Regions from separate parts of the Caloramator sp. genome, predicted to be linked through region 1. Evidence: riboswitches for the same ligand, from Rfam matches in the RefSeq annotation. Region 1 holds a riboswitch; the other holds the start of a gene.
The links. Region 1 has a riboswitch for lysine ahead of JG776_RS04415 (aspartate kinase). Riboswitches for the same ligand answer to the same signal wherever they lie in the genome.
Positions count from the first base shown of each region.

Region 2: it holds a riboswitch for lysine, as region 1 does, so the genes downstream of both, JG776_RS08690 (Na+/H+ antiporter NhaC family protein) here and JG776_RS04415 (aspartate kinase) in region 1, are expected to answer to the same signal.

Region 1 covers NZ_JAIHAO010000008.1:32,802-44,388, reverse strand. The annotation lists gene JG776_RS04455 (FAD-dependent oxidoreductase) at 1-1,219, opposite strand, end outside; gene JG776_RS04450 (NAD(P)/FAD-dependent oxidoreductase) at 1,234-2,658, opposite strand; gene glpK (glycerol kinase GlpK) at 2,788-4,284, opposite strand; gene JG776_RS04440 (4Fe-4S dicluster domain-containing protein) at 4,466-4,702, opposite strand; gene JG776_RS04435 (thioredoxin family protein) at 4,713-4,952, opposite strand; gene arsB (ACR3 family arsenite efflux transporter) at 5,039-6,076, opposite strand; gene JG776_RS04425 (metalloregulator ArsR/SmtB family transcription factor) at 6,152-6,454, opposite strand; gene JG776_RS04420 (thioredoxin family protein) at 6,463-6,774, opposite strand; gene JG776_RS04415 (aspartate kinase) at 6,948-8,138, opposite strand; lysine riboswitch at 8,208-8,375, opposite strand; gene JG776_RS04410 (hypothetical protein) at 8,488-8,682, opposite strand; gene JG776_RS04405 (cation diffusion facilitator family transporter) at 8,833-9,990, shown strand; gene tyrS (tyrosine--tRNA ligase) at 10,056-11,276, shown strand; partial or broken gene JG776_RS04395 (amidohydrolase family protein) at 11,327-11,587, opposite strand, start outside.
Region 2 covers NZ_JAIHAO010000025.1:31,322-42,908, forward strand. The annotation lists gene JG776_RS08650 (PTS transporter subunit IIBC) at 1-366, opposite strand, end outside; gene JG776_RS08655 (hypothetical protein) at 643-930, opposite strand; gene JG776_RS08660 (glycosyl hydrolase family 8) at 1,145-2,191, shown strand; gene JG776_RS08665 (polysaccharide deacetylase family protein) at 2,169-3,749, shown strand; gene JG776_RS08670 (glycosyltransferase family 2 protein) at 3,743-4,981, shown strand; gene JG776_RS08675 (cellulose biosynthesis cyclic di-GMP-binding regulatory protein BcsB) at 4,992-6,938, shown strand; gene JG776_RS08680 (PfkB family carbohydrate kinase) at 7,243-8,334, shown strand; gene JG776_RS08685 (pseudouridine-5'-phosphate glycosidase) at 8,328-9,236, shown strand; lysine riboswitch at 9,302-9,479, shown strand; gene JG776_RS08690 (Na+/H+ antiporter NhaC family protein) at 9,570-11,207, shown strand; gene JG776_RS08695 (DUF5665 domain-containing protein) at 11,303-11,584, shown strand.

The DNA of each region.
Region 1 (11,587 bases):
CTACCTTTTCTAAAACATCCTTTGAAAGTTTAACACTTTCCATTTCTCCAGGTGAAACGTGGTTTCTCCTAACTTTATAAACAATTCTATCTCCATCCCTTACAACTAAATCAACATTATGATATACATCATTTACCCTCATATAGAAGTTTACTCTGTTCTTAACATTCTTTGGATTTATTCTATTTGGAACTACATATCGTATGCCAAATCCTGTTTTAGTTATAAATCCAGTTTCATCCTTAATATATTCTCCCTTTATATACTTAGAAGCACCATAGCCAGCAAGATAGCTCTCCTCTGTAACATAATCTACCAAATCGTGTACGTGAACAACATTCCCACAGGCAAAAATTCCATCTACACTTGTTTCCATAAGCTCATTAACATAAGCCCCAGAAGTTACTGGATTTAATTTAATATTTGCCTCCCTTGATAACTCATTCTCTGGTATCAATCCAACAGATAATAAAAGTGTATCACACTCTACATACTGCTCTGTTCCCTCAATTGGTCTTCTATTTTCATCAACAGCTGCAATCGTAACTCCCTCTACTCTTTCCCTGCCGTGTATCTTTATAACTGTGTGACTAAATAAAAGAGGTATATCAAAATCCTCAAGGCATTGAACAATATTTCTCTTAAGCCCAGTGGAGTATGGCATAAGCTCCACAACCATCTTAACCTCTGCACCTTCAAGCGTCATTCTCCTTGCCATTATAAGTCCTATGTCACCCGAGCCTAAAATTACAACCTTTTTGCCTACCATATACCCTTCCATATTCACAAATCTTTGAGCTGCACCTGCAGTAAATACACCAGCCGGTCTACTTCCTGGTATATTTAAGGCTCCCCTTGTTCTTTCTCTACATCCCATTGCAAGTATTACTGCCTTTGCATCTATTTCAACAATTCCATCCTTTGGATTTAGTGCTGTAATATGCTTATTTTCAGATAAGTGTAATACCATAGTATCAAGCTTGTATTCTATTTTTAATTTTTCTACCTCATCTATAAACCTTTGGGCATACTCTGGGCCTGTTAGCTGTTCTTTAAAAATATGAAGTCCAAAACCATTGTGTATACACTGCTGCAATATGCCTCCAAGCCTTTTGTCCCTTTCTAATATCAAAATATCATCTATCCCATTCTTCTTTGCCTCTATTGCTGCTGCAAGCCCTGCAGGCCCGCCACCTATTATAACCAAGTCCCTCTTCATTTTTTCTCCTCCCATCATTTTGTCTTACCTGTCAAAATAAAACTGCCTTCATCTGATTTTTTTACTTCGGTTAGAGGTATATTAAGCTCCCTTGCAAGTATTTCAACCACCCTTGGCATACAAAAGCCTCCTTGACATCTTCCCATCCCTGCTCTAACTCTTCTTTTGACTCCATCTACACTTTTTGCTCCAAGAGGTCTTCTTATGGCACTTATTATATCTCCCTCTGTTATGTGTTCACATCTACAGATTATCCTTCCATATATAGGATTTTTGCTTAAAACTTCTCTCTTTTCATCCTCTGACATATTTATAAACAATTTTGTATTTTCTCTTGTAGCCACAAAGTGCTCCTTCTTTATAAGAACAAGTCCCTGTTCCTCAAGAAGTGATACTACATATGGAGCAATTGCAACAGATGCAGTAAGCCCTGGAGATTCTATACCTGCTGCATTTACAGCATTGGAAGTTGGTATATTTATTATAAAATCCCTATTATCCGGTGTTGCTCTGATGCCTGTAAAGGAAGTTATTACATCTCTTTGATTTAATCCCTTTACACTTCTGCTTCCTCCCCTTAATACCTCATCAAGCCCCTCTCTTGTTGTTGAAACATCATCCTTTCTATCCATTTCAACTGCATTAGGACCAACAAACAAATTGCCGTGTACTGTTGGAGACACCAATATTCCTTTTCCTTTACTTGTAGGTGTTTGGAATATAGTCCTTGTAACTATTCCTCCAACTGCTTTATCAAATAGGCAATATTCTCCTCTTCTTGGTATAATCCTAAATTTTTCTCCTCCAAGCATATCATTTATATCATCTGCAAAAAGCCCTGCCGCATTAACTAAAAATCTTGATTTTATAATTCCTTGACTTGTCTCAATCGTAAATACATCCTTCTCCTTATAAACCTTCACAACTTGAGTTGAAAGCATAAATTCAACTCCATTTTGATTTGCATTTTCTGCAAGGGCAATAGCAAGCTCAAAGGGAGACACTATTGCTCCAGTTTTAGCATAAAGTGCACCAACTACATTATCTTGAAGGTTTGGTTCTAAAGATAAAACCTTGTTTTTGTCTATTATCTCAAGTTCCCTAACTCCATTTGTTAATCCTCTTTTATAAAGCATTTCTATATGTCTTAAGTCCTCATCATTAAAGGCAAGTACTAAAGAACCATTTCTCTTATATGGTACATCTAATTCTCTGCATATCTCTTCGTACATCTCACTTCCTAAAACATTAAACTTTGCCTTTAAAGTACCTTCCTTTGCATCGTACCCTGCGTGAACAATTCCACTGTTCGCCTTTGTAGAACCATTTGCTACATCACTGCTTTTTTCTATAACCACTATATTCAAATCATATCTTGATAATTCCCTTGCTATACTTGTGCCAACTATACCTGCACCAATTACTGCAACATCATACATACAAAAACCTCCCCTTAAAAAATTAAGCCGTGAAAACAGAACCACCTATGTGGCCTATTTTCACGGCTCTCAACTCTCGCCAAAATATTCTATTATTTATAGTTTACCATATTTTAGATTAAAAATCAATCATTCTTCCTTTTCCCATTCTAATGCTCTCTTTACTGCCTTATGCCATCCCCTAATAAGCTTTGTTCTCTTTTCTTCATCCATATTAGGTTCAAATTTTTTGTCTACAGCCCAATTACTTAATATCTCCTCTTTATTTTTCCAATATCCAACTGCCAATCCAGCAAGATATGCAGCACCTAATGCTGTTGTCTCTATTACCCTTGGTCTGTAAACATCGACATTTAATATGTCTGATTGGAATTGCATTAGGAAGTTGTTTGCAGCTGCACCACCATCAACCTTAAGTGCTGAAAGGCAAATTCCAGAATCCTCCTCCATAGACTTAATAACATCCATTGTTTGATATGCCATCGATTCAAGAGAGGCTCTTATAATATGCTCCTTCTTTGCTCCTCTTGTTAATCCTACTATTGTTCCCCTTGCATACATATCCCAATATGGAGCACCCATACCAACAAATGCAGGAACCACATATACTCCATTAGAATCTTCAACAGCTATTGCATACTCTTCACTGTCTGCTGCTGTCTTTATCATTCTTAGCTCATCTCTTAACCATTGAATTACTGCACCTGCTATAAATATACTCCCCTCAAGGGCATACTCTATCCTTCCATCTACTCCCCAAGCTATTGTTGTCAAAAGTCCATTCTTCGATTTAACAGGCTTTTCTCCTGTGTTCATAAGCATAAAACATCCTGTTCCGTATGTATTTTTAGCCATACCTTCTCTGTAACATCCCTGTCCAAATAGAGCCGCCTGCTGATCTCCTGCATCTCCTGCTATTGGAATTTCTCCTCCTATTACATCAACTGCTGTATATCCGTATACACAGCTTGAAGGCTTAACCTCTGGAAGCATTGATTTAGGAATATTTAATATTTCAAGTATCTCATCATCCCACTTTAATTCGTAAATATTATATAGAATTGTTCTTGAAGCATTTGAATAGTCAGTAACGTGAACCTTTCCACCTGTTAAATTCCATATAAGCCACGTATCAATATTGCCAAATAGAAGTTCTCCTCTTTCAGCCTTTTCTCTTGCACCTTCAACATTATCAAGTATCCATTTTATCTTTGTACCTGAAAAATATGCATCAACTACTAATCCTGTCTTATTTCTTATCATTTCTGCATAGCCTTTATTTCTTAAGTCATCACATATATCGGCTGTCCTTCTGCACTGCCATACTATTGCATTATATATTGGCTTTCCTGTTGTCCTATCCCATACAACTGTAGTTTCTCTTTGATTTGTTATACCAATTGCTGCAATATCCTGTGCTGTTAGCCCAGCCTTAGCCATAGCCTCATTTGCTACACCTATTTGAGTTGCCCATATCTCCATAGGATTATGTTCAACCCATCCAGCCTTTGGATATATTTGAGTAAACTCTTTTTGTGCAACAGAAATAACTTGTCCTCCATTATCAAAGACTATTGCTCTTGAACTTGTTGTGCCTTGATCTAATGCAAGAATATACTTTGACATTTTATATCCCCCTCAATTTTAGATAATAAAATATATGCATTAATTATTCAAAAAAAGCCACAACACCCTATTAAATGTGTTGTGGCTCTCTTTACTCTGCCTATTTTTATTTTATCAAAATATCGAAATAAATTTCAATATATTTTGAAAAGTTATAATTTTAACATAGATAAACTATTTTTTAACAACAGCTGCAGCAGCAACCTCCCTTAGTTGTACCGTCATCACCAACATAGCTTATAGCACCTGAAGGACATTTACTTTGACAGCCTCTACATCCGTGAACACAGTTTTCCCCTTCAACTACAATTATTCTGCTTTCTCTTTTACTATAGACACCGTGTTTACAGTGGTCAAAGCATATTCCACACTCTGTACACTTTTCATAGTCTATTACTGGATACCAGGTTTTTGACATAGAATTCCTCCTACATTTCATCCTTTATATAATTCTTTATTTCTTCTACTGTACAAACCTTACCAAACATCTTTACCTTTTCATTTATTACTATTGCAGGAGTTCTCATAACTCCATACTTCATAATATCTTTAAAATCCTCAACCTTTATAACTTCAGCTTCTACTCCAAGTTCTTTTATGGCCTCTCTTGCATTTGCCTCAAGCTTTTTACAGTTTGCACAACCTGAACCAAGTATTTTAATTTGCATAAAAACATCTCCCTTCTATATTTTATAACTATATTATAAAATAATTAAATATTAAAGTCAATAAAAACCCCTAAAAGGGGTTTTTATTACTTAAACCAATGTCTTGTGTTATTTGCAATCTTTACAAGAGTTAGCATTATTGGAACCTCTGTTAAAACACCCACAACAGTCGCAAGGGCTGCTCCTGATTTTAATCCAAATAATGAAATCGCAACTGCAACAGCAAGTTCAAAGAAATTGCTTGCACCAATTAGGGATGCTGGTGCCGCAATATTATGTGGGAGCTTCCAAATCTTTGCCCAAGCGTATGCAAATCCAAATATAAAGAAGGTTTGAATTGTAAGTGGTACAGCTATTAATAGAATATGGAATGGATTATTTAGTATAATCTCTCCTTGGAACGAGAATATTATAACAAGTGTTAATAGTAGTCCTACTATTGTTACATTATTAAACTTCTTTAAAAATACATTTTCAAAATAATCAAGTCCTTTATTCTTAATAACACTTCTTCTTGTTAGATAACCAAATGTAAGTGGTATAACAACAAATAGAATAGTTGATAAGAATAGAGTATTATATGGTACTTTAACATTGCTTACACCAAGTAAAAAGGCAACGATTGGTGTAAATGCAACAAGTATAATTAAGTCATTTACAGCAACTTGAACAAGTGTATATCCTGCATCTCCATCAGTTAAATAGCTCCATACAAAAACCATAGCTGTACAAGGTGCAGCGCCAAGAAGAACTGCTCCTGCTATATATTCTGTTGCAAGGTTATCTGGAATAAAGTTATTAAATACTATTCTTATAAAAAAGTATGCAAATAAATACATTGTAAATGGTTTTATAAGCCAGTTTGTAACACATGTAACTATAAGTCCCTTTGGTTTTTTAGTTGCATTCACAACACTTGAAAAATCAATTTTAAGCATCATAGGATAAATCATAAGCCATATTAAAATTGCAACAGGAATTGAAACATTAGCATATTCAAATCGGCTCAATGTTTTTGGTATTATAGGAATGTATTTTCCTATTAAAATACCAACAACAATACATAGAGCAACCCAAATAGATAAATACCTTTCGAAAAAGCCTAATCCCTTTTTCTTTTCCATAAACTAACCTCCCTTAAAATTTTAATTTACCTTCCTTTAAATCTTCACAGGATATACCACTTAAAATATATTTATCTAAATTTTTTTGTCGTTCATTAGTATGTCATAATTGTTAAAGTTTTGTCTAAGGGTTTCATATAGATTTTGATATTTTTTTATAAAATCTGAGTTTATGAAATAATATACATACTGTCCCTTTTTATAGCTCTTTAAAATGTCAGCAGAAGAAAGTTTATTTAAGTGTCTTGAGGCGTTGGACTGATTAAGTCCAAGAAGCACCTCAAGCTCACATACACAAAGTTCTTTAACCATAAGAAGGTTCAATATCCTTATTCTCGTTTCATCTGATAAAGCCTTTAAAATATTAACTAACTCCATATCCTCACCTAAAAATACTTTTGTACTATCTGCTTTAATTCTTCTTTATTTTTAAAGCCTATTACTTTTTCCACAACTTCTCCATTTTTTAATATAAGTGTAGTAGGTACACTCATTACTTTAAACTTTCTTGCAACTGACATATTTTCCTGTGCATTAATTGTATAGAAATTAACATTTTCTATCTCCTGTGCTACTTCCTCAAGTACAGGCTTTAATTGTACACAAACTGGGCAGGTCGTAGTATAAAGCTCTAATACTCCAGTTATGCTATTTTCCATTCCCTCAAAATGTGCTTTATTAATTTCCTGCAACTTCATTATATCACCTTCCATATAAAGTATATGATTCTTTAATCATATAATAATACTTTTATATGACTTTTGCAATATAAAAAATATAAATATTTATGATTTGTACTTATTTTTAACATATAATTTACATAATAACAAAAAACTATAGAAAGTTTTTCTTTCTATAGTTTTTACATTTCTTATAAATTAAATTCTTTTGCCACAAGTTCAACTGCCTTTAATTTATCCTCCCTATTTATAGTGCAAGTAATTCTTATTTCTGATGTGGTAATCATTTTAACCTGTATATTATTCTCCTTAAATACCTTAAAGAGTCTTGCTGCAACACCCGATGTCGTCTTCATACCAATGCCTACTATAGAAAATTTTGTTACATTCTCATCTATAATTGGCCTTTTAACCGTATATACTCTGACAACTTCTAAGCACTCATTTAAATCAGCCTTTGGTATTGTAAAGGATATGTTGACACTGCCATTTTGTGGTGCAGTCTGGCTTATCATATCAACATTAATCTTCCTTGCAGCTATTGATTCAAATATACTTGATAGGGTATAAATATCATAATCAATATCAAGTAAAGTTATTGAAACATCATCATCTGAAACTGCAAGCCCTGTTACTGGTTTATTTTCCATTTCTTCAACCTCCCTTATATATGTCCCCTTTACATCGCTACAACTAAGTCCAACGTAGATGGGTATATTGTATTTTTGTCCAAGTTCCACAGACCTTGAATGCATAACCTGTGCACCAAGGCTTGAAAGTTCCAACATCTCTTCGTAACTTATGTTTTCAATCTTTTTTGCATTTTTATAAAGACGAGGATCTACGCTATATATTCCATCAACATCTGTATATATTTCACATTCAGCATCTAATTTAACAGCAAGTGCTACAGCTGTGGTATCAGAACCTCCTCTTCCTAAGGTTGTTAAGTCACCTTCATCTGAAATACCTTGAAATCCTGCTACAACAACTATTTTATCTAAATCTAATGCATTTTTTATAGGAAGAATATTTATATCTTCAATTAACGATTTACCATATACTCCATTTGTTTTTAGCTGAATTTGAAATGCATTAAAGGATATTGCATCATATCCTATGTCCTTTATAGCCATCGCCAAAAGCGAACTTGAAATCATTTCACCTGTTGCAAGTAGGGCATCTAACTCCCTTTTATCAGGACTATTAGAAATACCCTTTGCAAGCTCTATTAAATCATCCGTTGTATCTCCCATTGCCGATATTACAACAACAACTTTATATCCCTTGTTTTTTTTATCTATAACACTTTTTGCAACTCTTTTAATTTTTTCAGTAGTAGAAACCGAGCTCCCACCATACTTTTGTACAACAATTGCCATTTCCCATTCCTCCTTTAAAAAAATAAAAGCAGCAAGGTTTGTTCAAGCTGCTTTTGCATACCCAAACAAAACCTTTGTAGCTCTCCACCCTTTGGTGACAGCTGAGTGCATATTATGCAAACAGCCAGGTAAATAGTTTGGCGACTATCCCCTTCGGCCTAAAGCCCCTTTCCTAAAGCTTCATAACCTGCCAAGTTCCTCTTTAGTACTCTTGACTTAGGCACCTCTACATAAGGTATTGTTATTTTTTTATTAAATTATTGTATTTATACTATCATAAATATTTATACATTTCAAATGTATTTTTATTAATTTTCTGCAATAAATTAAGAGGGGTAATCCCCTCCTATTATTGTTGCCTTAATGTATTTGCTATGTTTTGGCATGCATTTAAAGTATTTTGGATACTTTGTATCTGCTGTTCAATTTGTGCCTTAGTGTTTTGATTTTCTACAGTTGTTGCTGCCTGTCTTAGACTATTTAGAGTGTTTTGTAGATTTTGTACGCTTTCTTCTACATTTTGTCTTGCATTCTTTTGTAACATACTTCATACCTCCATTTTGTTGTTTTACACATTAATATTTTTACCCTACTCTCAATTAAAATTCGTGGTAATTAATTGAAACAATAATTCTATTTTTTGTACTTTTAGGTTAAAATATATCTATGAATCTATTAAGGGAGACTGATAAATATGACAAGAAAGCTTATTGAAATGTATTTAAAAAATAAAACCGATAGAAAATATATAGGCTATCTATCTGGTGGTGTAGGAATATTTGTTAATATACTGCTTTTTATATTCAAATTCATATTCGGTACAATAAGTGGAAGCATAGCAATAACTGCAGATGCCTTTAACAACTTATCAGATGTTGGTTCTTCAGTTGTAACTATAATAGGTTTTATGATTGCAGATAAGCCTGCCGATAAAGAACATCCCTTTGGTCACGGAAGAGGAGAATATATAGCTGGACTTATTGTATCTATACTTGTACTTTTAGTTGGATTTGAGTTTTTAAAATCGTCCTTTGAAAAAATACTGCATCCATCTCCACTCACCTTTAATATATATACTGGAATAGTCCTTGTTGTATCTATAATTATAAAACTTTGGCTCGGTTATTTTAATAAAATACTATCACAGGTGTCATCATCTGGAGCAATAAACGCAACATCCTTTGATAGTTTTAGTGATGTAATAATAACATCTACTGTTTTAATAAGTATATTAATTTCAAAATTTTTTAACATAACAATTGATGGGTATATAGGATTGTTGGTTTCATTTTTTATACTTTATGCAGGCTATAATTTAATTAACGATACTATAAGTCCTCTACTTGGTGAGGCTGCAGACCCTGAACTTGTGAAGGAAATTGTTGATAGTGTAAAGTCCTATAAAGGTATTATTGGAGTACACGACCTTATTGTTCACACCTATGGTGCACAAAAAACAATAGCCTCCCTTCACGCAGAGATAGATTATAAAACAGATATTTTAGAAGCACACGAACTTATTGATAAAATTGAAAACGAAGTGTCTAAAAAATTAAACATCGTTTTAATCCTACATATGGATCCCGTTGTTCTTGATAACGAAGAGCTGGAAATAATAAAATTTAAAATAAAAGATGTACTATCAAGATATAAATATGTACTTGATGTTCACGATATTAGATTAGTTGATGGAAAACATAAAAAAAATATTATATTTGATGTAGTCTTTTCAAATGAAATCAAACATAAGGATATCAGCAAAAAAGCACACGAAATAATAAATGATTTGCATAAAATACTTCCTAACTATGAAATAATAGTTCACGTTGACAATATGTATGCAGATTACTAATTTTATTTGAAATTATACTTTTACTTTGGTAAAATATATGCAAGCTTATTTTAAGGAGGGTTTTAATAATGTCAGCTTTTGATGTGCTAATGGAACGTGGCTTTATTGAACAGCTTACCCACGAAGATGAAATAAAGGAATTATTGGAAAAAGAAAAAATAACATTTTATATTGGTTTTGACCCTACAGCAGACAGCCTTCACGTTGGACATTTTATAGCTTTAATGGCAATGGCACATATGCAAAGGGCAGGACATAGGCCAATCGCACTAATTGGTGGCGGTACTGCTATGATAGGGGATCCAAGTGGAAAAACCGATATGAGAAAAATGCTAACAAAGGAAGAAATACAATATAATTCAGAATGTTTAAAGAAACAAATGGAAAGATTTATAGATTTTTCTGACGGGAAAGCAATAATGGTAAATAACGCTGATTGGCTTTGGAATTTAAACTACATAGAATTTTTAAGAGATGTAGGAGTACATTTCTCAGTTAATAAAATGCTTACTGCAGAATGTTTTAAACTTAGAATGGAAAAGGGGCTATCCTTCCTTGAATTCAACTATATGTTAATGCAGGCATATGATTTCTTAGAACTAAATAAAAGATATGGTTGTATAATGGAACTTGGTGGAAATGACCAATGGTCAAATATACTTGCTGGTGCTGACCTTATCAGAAGAAAAGAAGGTAAACCAGCCTATGGTTTAACATTTAAACTTCTAACCAACAGCGAAGGAAAGAAAATGGGTAAAACAGAAAAAGGAGCATTATGGCTTGATGCAAATAAAACAACTCCATTTGAATTCTATCAATACTGGAGAAATGTAAATGATGCAGATGTTGAAAAATGTCTTGCTCTTTTAACTTTCCTACCAATGGATGAAGTAAGAAGATTAGGTTCATTAAAGGATAAAGAGATAAATGAGGCCAAAAAGGTTCTTGCATACGAAGTTACAAAGCTTGTTCACGGTGAAGAAGAGGCTAAAAAGGCTGAACAGGCTGCAATTGCACTATTTGAATCTGGTGGGGATTTAAGCAATGCTCCAACCTTTGAAATGCCATCTAACCTACTTGGTCAAAAGGTTATTGATGTGCTGGTAGAAATAAAGGCTATTCCTTCAAAGAGCGAAGGAAGAAGACTTATTCAACAAGGTGGTCTTTACATAAACAACGAAAAAGTTTCTGATATGGATTTTGTAATAGATGATTCTCTATTTAAAGATGGAGAAATGCTTGTTAGAAAAGGTAAAAAGACCTTCTATAGAGTTGTGCTTGTATAGCATATAAAAAAGGTATAGTGTTTTTAACTATACCTTTTTTATATCTTAATTTACTGCTTTTGATATACCACTTCACCATCTATTACAGTCATATAAACCTCAACATCCTTAATTCTTAAAGTATCAATTTTAAAAATATCCTCTTCTAAAACTACAAAATCAGCATATTTTCCTTTCTCTAACGTTCCGTAGACATCCTCCATATAATTTGCATAGGCTGGATTTTTAGTATAACATTCTACAGCCTGTTTTACAGTTACCCTCTCTTCAATATTTAAGTTTAATTTGTTAACCGAACAGTATATGCCCAA
Region 2 (11,587 bases), on a different contig from region 1:
AAATATTGTTTTAACAGTTGCGTTTGCATCCTGAAGCATTGCACCATTTACGCCAAATATTGCACCTGTTACACGGTTTATTAGTATAAAGGCTATAAGTGCAGCAAAGGCACCACCAGCTCTTTCCTTTGCCCAAGAACCACCTATTGCAACTGCAAATAGTATGTGAAGATTTACAATTATTCCCCAACCTAAATCTTCAATTATTCTTGCAATCGTCTGTGCAAGTGTTACGTCCCCAAATAGAATTCCAATAAGTTTTCCAATTGAAATCATAAGTCCTGCTGCAGGCATTACTGCGACTACAACCATAAGTGCTTTTCCAAATTTTTGCCAGAAATCAAAGGTGAATATTTTTTTAGACATTTTAAAACCTCCTTTTAATGTGAGCAAACGATTGCATAGAGCGTAAAAAAATATTTGATGGACTTTACCATCAAATATTTCAGATAATTAACAATTGTAGTATATAGTAAAAAAAGTCTGATGTCAAGAAACCTAAGATTAATAAAAATATTAAAAATATAAAGAATTAAATAAGTAACCTCATAGGATGGTGTACTCCCGCCTACTTATATAAGGGGGAGTTGAATTTTATTGATTAAGTTAAAATGAGTTTTAAGGGGAGAAATTTTAACCAATTTATATTTCATTTATGTTGGTAACATCGTATTTTTTAACAAGAGTAACTTTTTTATCTGAACTTTTATAAATATTACAATCAAATCTATATCCTCTAATACCCTTTAGCTGAAGCTCTCTTAATATGTTAAATATAGGGTTTGAATCAAAACATTCAAATACTAAGTCCTTATCACAGCTATTACATATTCCGTCTATTTCAATAACATCGAAGTTGTTGTTTATTATATCCTCTGCTATCTCATCTATTTTGTTTTCATAAGTTAGGTTGATATGGTATAAATTCATCTTAAGTCGCCTCCAAAAATAAAAAATTCAGATTATTTTCAATATTAGTATAAATCAATCTGCAGAGCTTGTCAATAAATTAACCAAGATTTAACCTGTTCTATTTAACCCCTTTGACAAATATAATTTTATAAGACATAGGGGAGTGATTGTTATTAAAAGGTACATATTGATTGTTATAGTTCTCATATTTCTTGTAATGTGGGAGGGGAATATGAATAGTAAAAGGTTAAATTTTGAGTATGATTATCCTTGTGTGACGCCTGATGAAAAAATACTAAGGGAATTTGTAGAGAAAAAACTAATCAGTGAATATGGAGGTATATTTACCAACTATAAAATGGAGTTTGGTTCAAGGGATGTTTTGTCAGAATCTGAGGGACTTATTATGCTCTATTATCTATACATAAAGGATGAGGCAGGATACAGGATGCATTATGAGTTTGTAATGGATAAAATGATGCTTAAAAATAATTTGGTATCTTGGCGGGTTGGTGAGGATTATCAATATTCGTCATCTGCTTCAATAGATGATTTAAGAATTATAAGGGCACTTTTAATAGGGTATAGTGTTTTTGGTAATAGAGAGTACTTCAATCTTGCTAAAAGGATTATAGCCTCTGTTAAAAAATATGAATGTAGAAATGGCTTTTTAGTAGACTATTATGATGGATATACAAAGTCAGGAACTATTACTTTATCCTATATAGATTTATACACAATAAATCTTATTAGCAATTACGAGCTAAGTTTTAAAAGCATATATGAAAACTCAAAATGGGTTTTAGAAAATGGGAAGATAGAGGGCACTCCCTTTTTTAGAAATAGATATAATTTAAGAACAAAACAATATTCAAGTGAGTATAAGGTTGATATGCTTCAAAATGCAATAGTAATTGAACACTTGGCAGAGGACAACATTTTTTATATGGACTTTATTAAGTTTATCAAAAATGAAATAGAAAAAAAGGGTGCAGTTTATTCAGAGTATTACATAAAAGATTTAAAGCCAGCCTCAAGGATAGAATCCACAGCAATTTATGCGACTTTAGCAAGGGTTGCTTTATATTATAGGGATATTGATTTATATAATATGCTAATAAACAGAATGCTTAAATTACAATGTAAAAATAGATTATCTCCCATATATGGTGCATTTGGAAATGAATCAAACCTATATGTCCACTCCTTTGATAATTTAAATGCACTTTTGGCTCTAAGGATGGGGGGATGCTATATTGTTAAAGAAGATAATAATTAGTTTATTAGCAATCATATGCTTTATGATTGGAAGAGCCTGTGCAGAGGATAAAAGGGATAGGGTGCTTATAGTGTACGATACAAGATATAAATTTGGCTATGACAACGATGAGGTGTTAGCCTTTAAACTTGCATTAGGTCATTTTGATGTTGATGTTTATGAGGTTTCAGAGAAGTGCTATCAGGAGGGATATTTAAAGGATTTTAATTGTGTTTTTGTACTTGGATTAGATGAAAAGGAACTTTCAAGTAGGGTTTTAGAGGATTTGATAAGTTATAGGGGAACAACAGTTTTAATTGGAACAGGCTTTAAGGAGGTTTTTCAAAGGGAGGAGTTTGGTAAAAATATATTTTTAGGAAAAAATTATAATGCAGTTGATGTATATTATGGGGATTTTGGGTTTTCATTTAATAGAAAATTTGGTATTTCGGATAATAATTTTGTTGATTCCTATGATGTAAAAAATGGACAAGTTGTTAGCTATTTTACTGATGGTAAAAAACAAATACCATATATATTTAAATACAACAACAGGTGGGTGGTTACAAGATATGATTCAGAGGGAACAACCTTTTATATACTTTGTGACGTTCTTCACGATGTTTTAAAAAAAGAACATAGGCAGGAAAAAAAGGTTTTTGTAAGGATAGAGGATGTTCACGCTAAGGTTGATGTAAAAAGATTGAGGAGTATAGGAGACTATCTAAAGTCTGAAGGTATACCCTATATGATAGCCCTAATACCTGCCTATAAGGAAAATGGAAGGATATATAGGATATCCGATAATAGGGAGCTTGTAGAGACTCTAAGATATATGCAACAAAATGGAGCCACAATAGTACTTCACGGATATACTCATCAAATAAGGGATGAAAAAACGGGAGAGGGTTATGAATTTTGGGATATTAAAAATAATAGGCCACCATCTGATGATATGGATAAGTATATGGAGGATAGAGTATATAGTTCACTTTTAGAATGTTTAAAATGTGGACTTTATCCTCTTGCCTTTGAGGCACCCCACTATGCAATAAATAGAGATGGATATGAGTTTTTAAAGGAGCACTTTTCAACTTATGTAGGTCATATACAAACATCAGAGTATTCTTTCTGTACAACATCATATCCCTTTAGAATAAACGATATTGAGTTTATAAATAAGCTTATACCTGAAAACTTAGGCTATGTCTATTCAGACAACATAAATGAAATATTAAAAAATATAGATAGAACTTCCGTAGTTAGAGACTATTTTGGAGGCTTTTATTTTCATACGTTTGTGGATATTGATTATCTAAAGAAAATAATAGGAGAGTTAAGGAACAGGGGATACTCTTTTTATGACCTAAAACAAGAGGAAAACTCTGTAATTTTAAAGGATATCTATATAAAAAGTAGAGATGGGAAAATAGATTATGACTATCACAAGAGGATAGATATAAAATTAAGTTTTTATGATATACAAAGGTCTGTTCTTTGTCTATTTATTCTATTAGTAACAGGAATGGTGGCTATATTAATTCATTCCATTTGTTTAAGGAGGGAGAGGGGATGGTGATTTATGATAATTTGTTCTTGTTCTCCCTTTATTCTATATGGCTAATGCTCATCATAGGAGGAATACTAACCTATTTTGGTTATCTATACTATGTTGAATCAAGTAAAAGAAGTTTTTTATTAGATGATTTACCCTTTGTATCTATTTTGGTTCCAGCCCATAATGAGGAGAAGGTAATTGAAGAGACTGTAAGGAGCATAATGAATTTTAACTATCCTATTGATAAGTTTGAGCTTATTGTGATTGATGATTTATCAGTAGATAATACAGGGTATATTTTAGAAGGGTTGAAGGAGGATTTTAAAGAGAGGCTTAGGATTATAAAAACTGATATAAACACAGGAGGAAGGGGTAAGGCAAATGCACTAAACATTGGGCTTAAATATGCAAAAGGTGAGTATATTGCAGTATATGATGCCGATAATAGACCAGATAGACAAGCACTATACAATCTTGTTTGTGAACTTAAAAAGGATAGTAACTTAGGTGCTGTTATAGGTAAGTTTAGGACAATAAATAAAAATAAAAATCTATTAACAAGGTTTATAAATATAGAGGGGCTTAGTTTTCAATGGATGGCACAGGGAGGGAGATGGAGACTTTTTAACTTATGTACAATACCAGGAACAAATTTTTTAGTAAGGAAGGAGATACTTGATAAAGTTGGTGGATGGGATGATAGGGCAATTGCAGAGGACACAGAGGTTAGCATAAGGATATACAGGATGGGATATAAAATAAAGTTTGTTCCACAGGCAGTAACCTTTGAACAGGAACCAGAAAATTTAAGAGTTTGGTTTAAGCAAAGGAAAAGGTGGGTTAAGGGTAATGTATATGTTTTATTTAAATATTTATTTGATAGAAGTTTGATAAAAAGTAGTGCATATATAGATGTTATCTACTTTACATTAGTTTACTTTGTTTTTCTACTATCAACATTAATCTCTGACTGCGTTTTTATTCTTGGTTGTTTTACTAATTTAAGGGTTGGTATTTATGGAAACTTGGTTTTAATTTGGTTTTTATCATATATTATGTTCATACTTGAAGTTGCTATTTCTCTATCCCTTGAGAAGGAAGAATTTAGCTTTAAAAATGTTATATTAATATTTTTGATGTATTTTACCTATTGTAAGCTTTGGGGTGTTGTTTCTATGATGGGTGTCTACTCCTACTTAAAGGATAGGGTTTTAAATAGGGAACACAGGTGGTATAAGACAGAAAGATTTTAGGGGGGATAAGATGAAGAGGATACTTAAGATTTTTATTATACTTTTTTTAGTCTGTTCTAAGAATATATATGCTGAGGATATAGGAATAAAAAACTTCAAATTAAACGACAATATAGAACTTAGAGGTGTTAGAAGTTATTATGATTTTAATTTTTTTGTTGATGAAAATTGGATTTTAAAGGATGAAAGTTATGTCTATTTAAATATAAATATAAGTGAAGCAATAAAATATAAAAATTCTATGCTGTCTGTATATTTAAATGGTTCTCCTGTTGGAAGTGTTAAGATTTATGGTAAAAAAAATATACAAACAGCCTTCTTTTTAAAAAGGGAAAAAATAAAAGTAGGTTTTAATTCTCTTAAAATTTCTGCCTTTAAAATGATAGATGGTGAAGATTACTATGAAGATATAAACATAGGAAATTGGATTGAGATTCAGGATGATAGTTATGTTCATATCGAATATGAAGAGAATATGGAAAATATAAGGGTAAGTAATTTTCCTTATCCCTTTTTAAAAATGGGAAATGATGATGGTTTTAACACAGTTATCTTAACAGGGGAAGACTTAGATTCTTATCTTGCACTTTTTTATCTATCAGCAGTATTTGGAAGATATGCTGCATATTCTAATTTAAATTTAAGGGTAGAGCATATTAAGGATTTTAATGTGGATGATGTGGATAAAAATATAATTGTTATATCGACCTATTTTGATTTAGATGAAAAGCTAAAGAAGTATATAGATAGTGAAGATAGAAGCAAAATGTCAAATAATGCTTTAGTTAAGCTTATAAAATCTCCCTATAAGGAGGGTAGAAATGTTTTAATAATAACCTCCTTCGATAGTAAAAAACTTATATTTGCAGCTAAGGCGTTAGGCGATATAGATTTTTTAAAGGGAGTATATGGTAATACATTTTATGTAGGTGAATATAAACAAAAAAATAGAGAGATATATCAGGATAGAGTGACTCTAAAGGATTTAGGTTATAAAGATATAGTTTTAAACGGCATAGATAATGAGGTTGATTTTTTTATAGAAATACCAAAGGATAGGAGTTTGAAGGAGGAGGCCTTTGTTCAATTTAATTTAAGATATTCTAACTTAATAGATTTTAAAAAATCGTCTCTTTGTATTTATGTAAATGATATTCCATATTTAGATAAGGCTTTATCTTTAGAAAAAAGTAGAGGGGATAGTATAAGACTAAGTTTGAAGGATGTAGCACAAAGTGGAAACGTCAAACTTAAGCTGAAGTTTAATCTTGTTCCTAAAGATATAATAAATACAGCATATCTTAATAATCCATTTGCTGTTGTTTTAAACGATTCTGTTATATACAAACCAACAAAGATTGAAAAAAGAAGAGACCTTTTGTTTTATCCTGCCCCCCTTATTGAGGATGGAGAGTTTAATGACTTGAATGTTGTTATTCCAACCAGTTTAGATGGTGAAGATTTAAGTAATTTGTCAAATATATTTGCCTTTTTAGGACACAGCATTAAAACATTAGAGGGATTAAGTGTTAGCTTGTTTGTTGATAAATCAAAAAACAATTTAATTTATGGATTGAACTTAAAGGAACTACAGGATAATTTGTATGTTGAAAAAAAGGATAGAAGGTATAAGGCAAAAGAGAATATTGTACTAAATGAAGGGGATAGTGTAATTGAGCTAATATATGGAGTTTTTGCTAAAGATAAATTTATTTTAACATTAGAAGCTGATGGAAGAGAAGGAATTAAGAATATATCAAAGTATCTAAGTGATTTTGATTTGGTTGAAAGATTAAAGGGAAATGTCTGTGTAATAAATTCTATGGGAACAGTAAAAACTTACTATATCGAAAATGAAAAAATTATTTATAAAAATATATTTTTTGCCTATGTATGCCTTGGTATGGCTATTATTGTATTTATTGTTTTAATTTATACAAATAAATATAAAGAATAAATATAATTTTTTTCAGATTGTTGACAAACCCAATTGTTAGCTAAAGTATGAAAAAGCCCCATTAAAGGATTTCAATAGGCTCTTTCATGAGCTTTAGCAATTCTTAGGTTTTCAAACAAAGAAAAGCTTAGAATTGATTAGCTCCATGAAGTGATGCCTAAGAAATCCTTCATGGAGCTAATCAATATATAACTTTTTCATCAGCCTGAATAAATATAATTTTTTAAATGTTTATTGTATTTTAAATAGGTTAATGATAGAATAAACATATGATTATAAATTAAGCAAAAGTTTAGGTGATTATATGACAAATAGAGAAAGAGAAATACTTGAACTTATTAAGAAGAACCCTTTTATAACCCAAGAGGAAATAGCCTCAAAGCTTAATATAGCAAGGGCATCGGTTGCTGTTCATATAACAAACCTGATGAAAAAGGGATATATTTTAGGAAAAGGTTATATTATAAACCTTGATGAGTATGTTTTGGTTATTGGTGGGGCAAATGTAGATATACAAGGTTTCCCAAAGGAAAAACTAAGGTACAAAGATTCGAATATAGGTATTTTAAATATGTCCTTAGGTGGTGTTGGAAGAAACATAGCAGAAAACCTTGCAAGGCTTAATGTGAATGTAAAGCTCATAACTGCTATTGGGGATGATATGTATGGTAGAAAAATACTTGAGCATTCTAAAAATATAGGCATAGATATGAGTCACAGCTTAGTTGTCTCTGATGATAATACTTCAACATATCTTTCTATATTAGATGAAGATGGAGATATGGCAGTTGCACTCTCTTGTATGGATATATGCGACAGAATAGGTGTAGATTTTATAAAATCAAAGAAGAAGATAATAGAGAGTTCTAAAGTATGTGTTGTGGATACAAACATACCTAAAGAAACACTTGAAGTTATAGCAGAACTTGAGGATGTTGTTTTGTTTTTAGACACAGTATCTACAAAAAAGGCACAAAAGGTAAAGGATTTCATAGGAAAGTTTCATACAATAAAGCCAAATAGATACGAGGCTGAAGTTTTAACAGGAATTTATGTTGATAATGTGGATAATGCAAAAAAGGCCTGTGAGGTTCTTTTGAATAAGGGAGTACAGAGGGTATTTTTAAGTCTTGGTGAAGATGGAGTTGTATTTGGAGATAGTAGAGGAATATTTAAAATAGATATGCCAAAGGTTTATGTTGTAAATGCAACAGGTGCTGGAGATGCCTTTTTGGCAGGACTTGTTTTCAGCTATATAAACGACTATTCAATGGAGGCTTCAGCAAAATTTGCAATGGCAGCAGCAGCAATTGCTCTATCCTCAAAGGATACTATTTCAAACAAAATGACTATACAAAATGTAAATACAAAGGCAAAGGAGATGGGATTATGCTAAAGGATTATTTAGTAATTTCACAGGAGGTTAAAGAGGCACTCGAAAATGGAAGACCTGTTGTGGCACTTGAATCTACAATAATATCACACGGTATGCCATATCCACAAAATGTTGAAACTGCACTTAAGGTTGAAGAGATAGTTAGACAAAATGGGGCAGTTCCTGCGACTATTGCAATAATAGGTGGAAAGTTAAAGGCGGGTTTAACTCGTGATGAAATAGAATACCTTGGTAAAAAAGGCAGAGAGATAGTAAAGGTAAGTAGACGCGATATTCCATATATAGTTGCAAAGGGAATTGATGGAGCGACAACTGTTGCATCAACAATGATTATAGCATCCCTTGCAGGAATTCGTGTCTTTGCAACAGGAGGAATAGGTGGAGTTCACAGAGGTGCCCAGGAGACCTTTGATATTTCAGCAGACCTTCAAGAGCTTGCAAATACAAATGTTGCAGTTGTTTGTGCAGGTGCAAAATCAATACTTGATTTAGGATTAACTTTAGAATATCTTGAAACCTTTGGTGTTCCAGTTGTAGGATATAAGACAGAGGAGCTTCCTGCCTTCTATACAAGAAAGAGTGGATTTAAGGTTGATTATAGATTGGATACTCCAGAGGAAATTGCAAAGATGTTAAAGGTAAAATGGGAACTTAACCTAAAAGGTGGTGCAGTTATTGCAAATCCAATACCAGAGGAATATGAAATGGATTATGACACAATAAATAGGGCAATAGAGGATGCACTAAAGGAAGCGGAGGATAAGGGAATAAAGGGAAAGGAATCAACTCCATTTTTACTTGCAAAGGTTAAGGATATTACAGGTGGAAAGAGCCTTGAGTCTAATATTCAACTGGTATTTAACAATGCAAAGCTTGCGGCACAAATTGCAAAAAATTTATAAAAAAGGCTTGACAAACAATTAACTTTATTGCAAAATATAACTTAAATAAAAATTGAATATGCGTTGACCATGATAGAGGTGCGGTGTCTAAGAGTACTATATCTGAGGTAAGCACGATGAGGGTATAGGAAAGGAGCCACCGCCGAAGCGTAGAGTTGATGCTTTAAGACTCTATGGCTGGGGCTGCATAGAATATATGCAGAACTGTCACAAACGCATAGTTTGTGGAGAGCTATCATGCAAGGGCAGGGTACGTGTTTTTGTACCTTTGGTGTCTTTTGCTTTGATGGACTCTCCTCCGAAAAATTATTAAATTAAAGGAGGAGTTTTTTTATGCCAGGATTTTTAACACTTTTACCACCACTTGTCGCTATTTTATTAGCATTCAGAACTAAAAATGTTCTTTTATCCCTGTTCGTAGGAGTACTTACAGGTACATTTCTTTTAAGTTTAACTTCCCACGGTTTTATTTTAAGTTTCTTCTATGCGTTTTTAGGATTAGTAGATAAGATACTTGCATCCCTATCAGATACTTGGAATGCAGGAGTAATACTTCAATGTCTTGCGATAGGAGGCCTTATTGCAGTTGTATCTAAAATGGGTGGTGCAAAGGCAATAGCAGAGTCACTGTCAAAGAGGGCAAGGTCTGCAAAGAGTGCACAGCTTATAACTTGGCTTCTTGGAATTCTTGTTTTCTTTGATGACTATGCAAATTCTTTAATTGTAGGGCCAATAATGAGACCAGTTGCTGATAAGATGAAGATATCAAGGGAAAAGTTGTCATTTATAATAGACGCTACGGCTGCACCTATTGCAGGAATTGCACTTATATCCACTTGGGTTGGATATGAGATAAGCTTAATAAAGGATGGATATGCTCAAATTGGACAAGATGTAAATGCCTATGGAATGTTTGTTTCTACAATACCTTATAGATTCTACAACATATTCATACTTATATTCATAGTTCTAACAGCAGTTTTAGCACGTGAATTTGGGCCAATGCTTGAGGCAGAGAGAAGAGCAAGGATACTTGGAAAGGTAATTGCAGATGATGCAAAGCCAATGGTATCAAATGAGGCTTCAAACATTGAACCAAAGGAAGGAATTAAATTAAGTATATGGAACGCAATAGTTCCAATAGGTGCACTAATTGTGTTTGCATTTTTAGGATTTTACTACAGTGGATATACAAGCATAATGGCGGGAGAAGATAAGGAGTTAATTGAGGTTATTAAGAATGCACCACTATCCTTTAACTCAATAAGAGAAATATTTGGTGCATCAGATGCCAGCGTTGTACTTTTCCAATCAGCTCTTTTAGCAAGTATAATAGCAATTATAATGGCTGTATCACAAAGGATAATGACAGTAGGAGAAGCAATTGATACTTGGCTTGAGGGAGTAAAGTCACTTGTAATTACTGGTGCAATACTACTTCTTGCTTGGTCACTATCTGGAACAATTAAGGAACTTGGTACTGCAAAATATTTAGCAGGGGTTCTATCAGGAACGCTACCAAAGTTTTTACTTCCAAGTTTAATATTTGTTTTAGGTTCAGTTATATCCTTTGCAACAGGTACATCCTATGGAACAATGGGAATATTAATGCCTCTTGTTATTCCACTTGCGCACTCAATGTCACCTGATGCAAACTTTATAACAATGAGCATAGGTGCTGTTTTAACAGGTGCAATCTTTGGTGATCACTGTTCACCTATATCAGATACAACGATTTTATCCTCAATGGGTTCAATGTGTGACCACCTACACCATATTAAGACACAGCTATACTATGCAGTAACAATTGGAGTTGTAACAATTGTATGCGGTTACTTACCAGTTGCATTAGGTATACCAGTTGTAGTTTCACTTCTACTTGGAGTATTTGCTTGCTTTATGATGGTAAGATTTGTTGGAAAACCTGTTGAAGAGATAGAAATAGAGGCTGAAGTTGGTTTGGAAGAATAGTTTTAAAAGTAAACATAAGGTAATGGATACCTTATGTTTACTTTTTATTCCTATATATATTATAATACATATAGGAATAATTTGGCGGTGATATATTGAATGGACAAATAAGTACAAATAAGCCTAATAAAGAGATTAATAAATTAATGTGCAATTTGAATTGTGTTGATTTTATTGTTGAAAAGAAGAGTTTAAAAAGGGTACTTTGGTATAATTTTTTAGTTGGGGTTGCAAGAGGATTAGGAATGGCATTTGGATTTACCGTACTTGCAGCTATAGTTGTATATATACTGCAAAGAATAGTAGTTTTAAATCTCCCATTGATTAGTAAATTCATTGCTAATATAATAGAATTGGTTAAGATGTATGGTAAATAATTA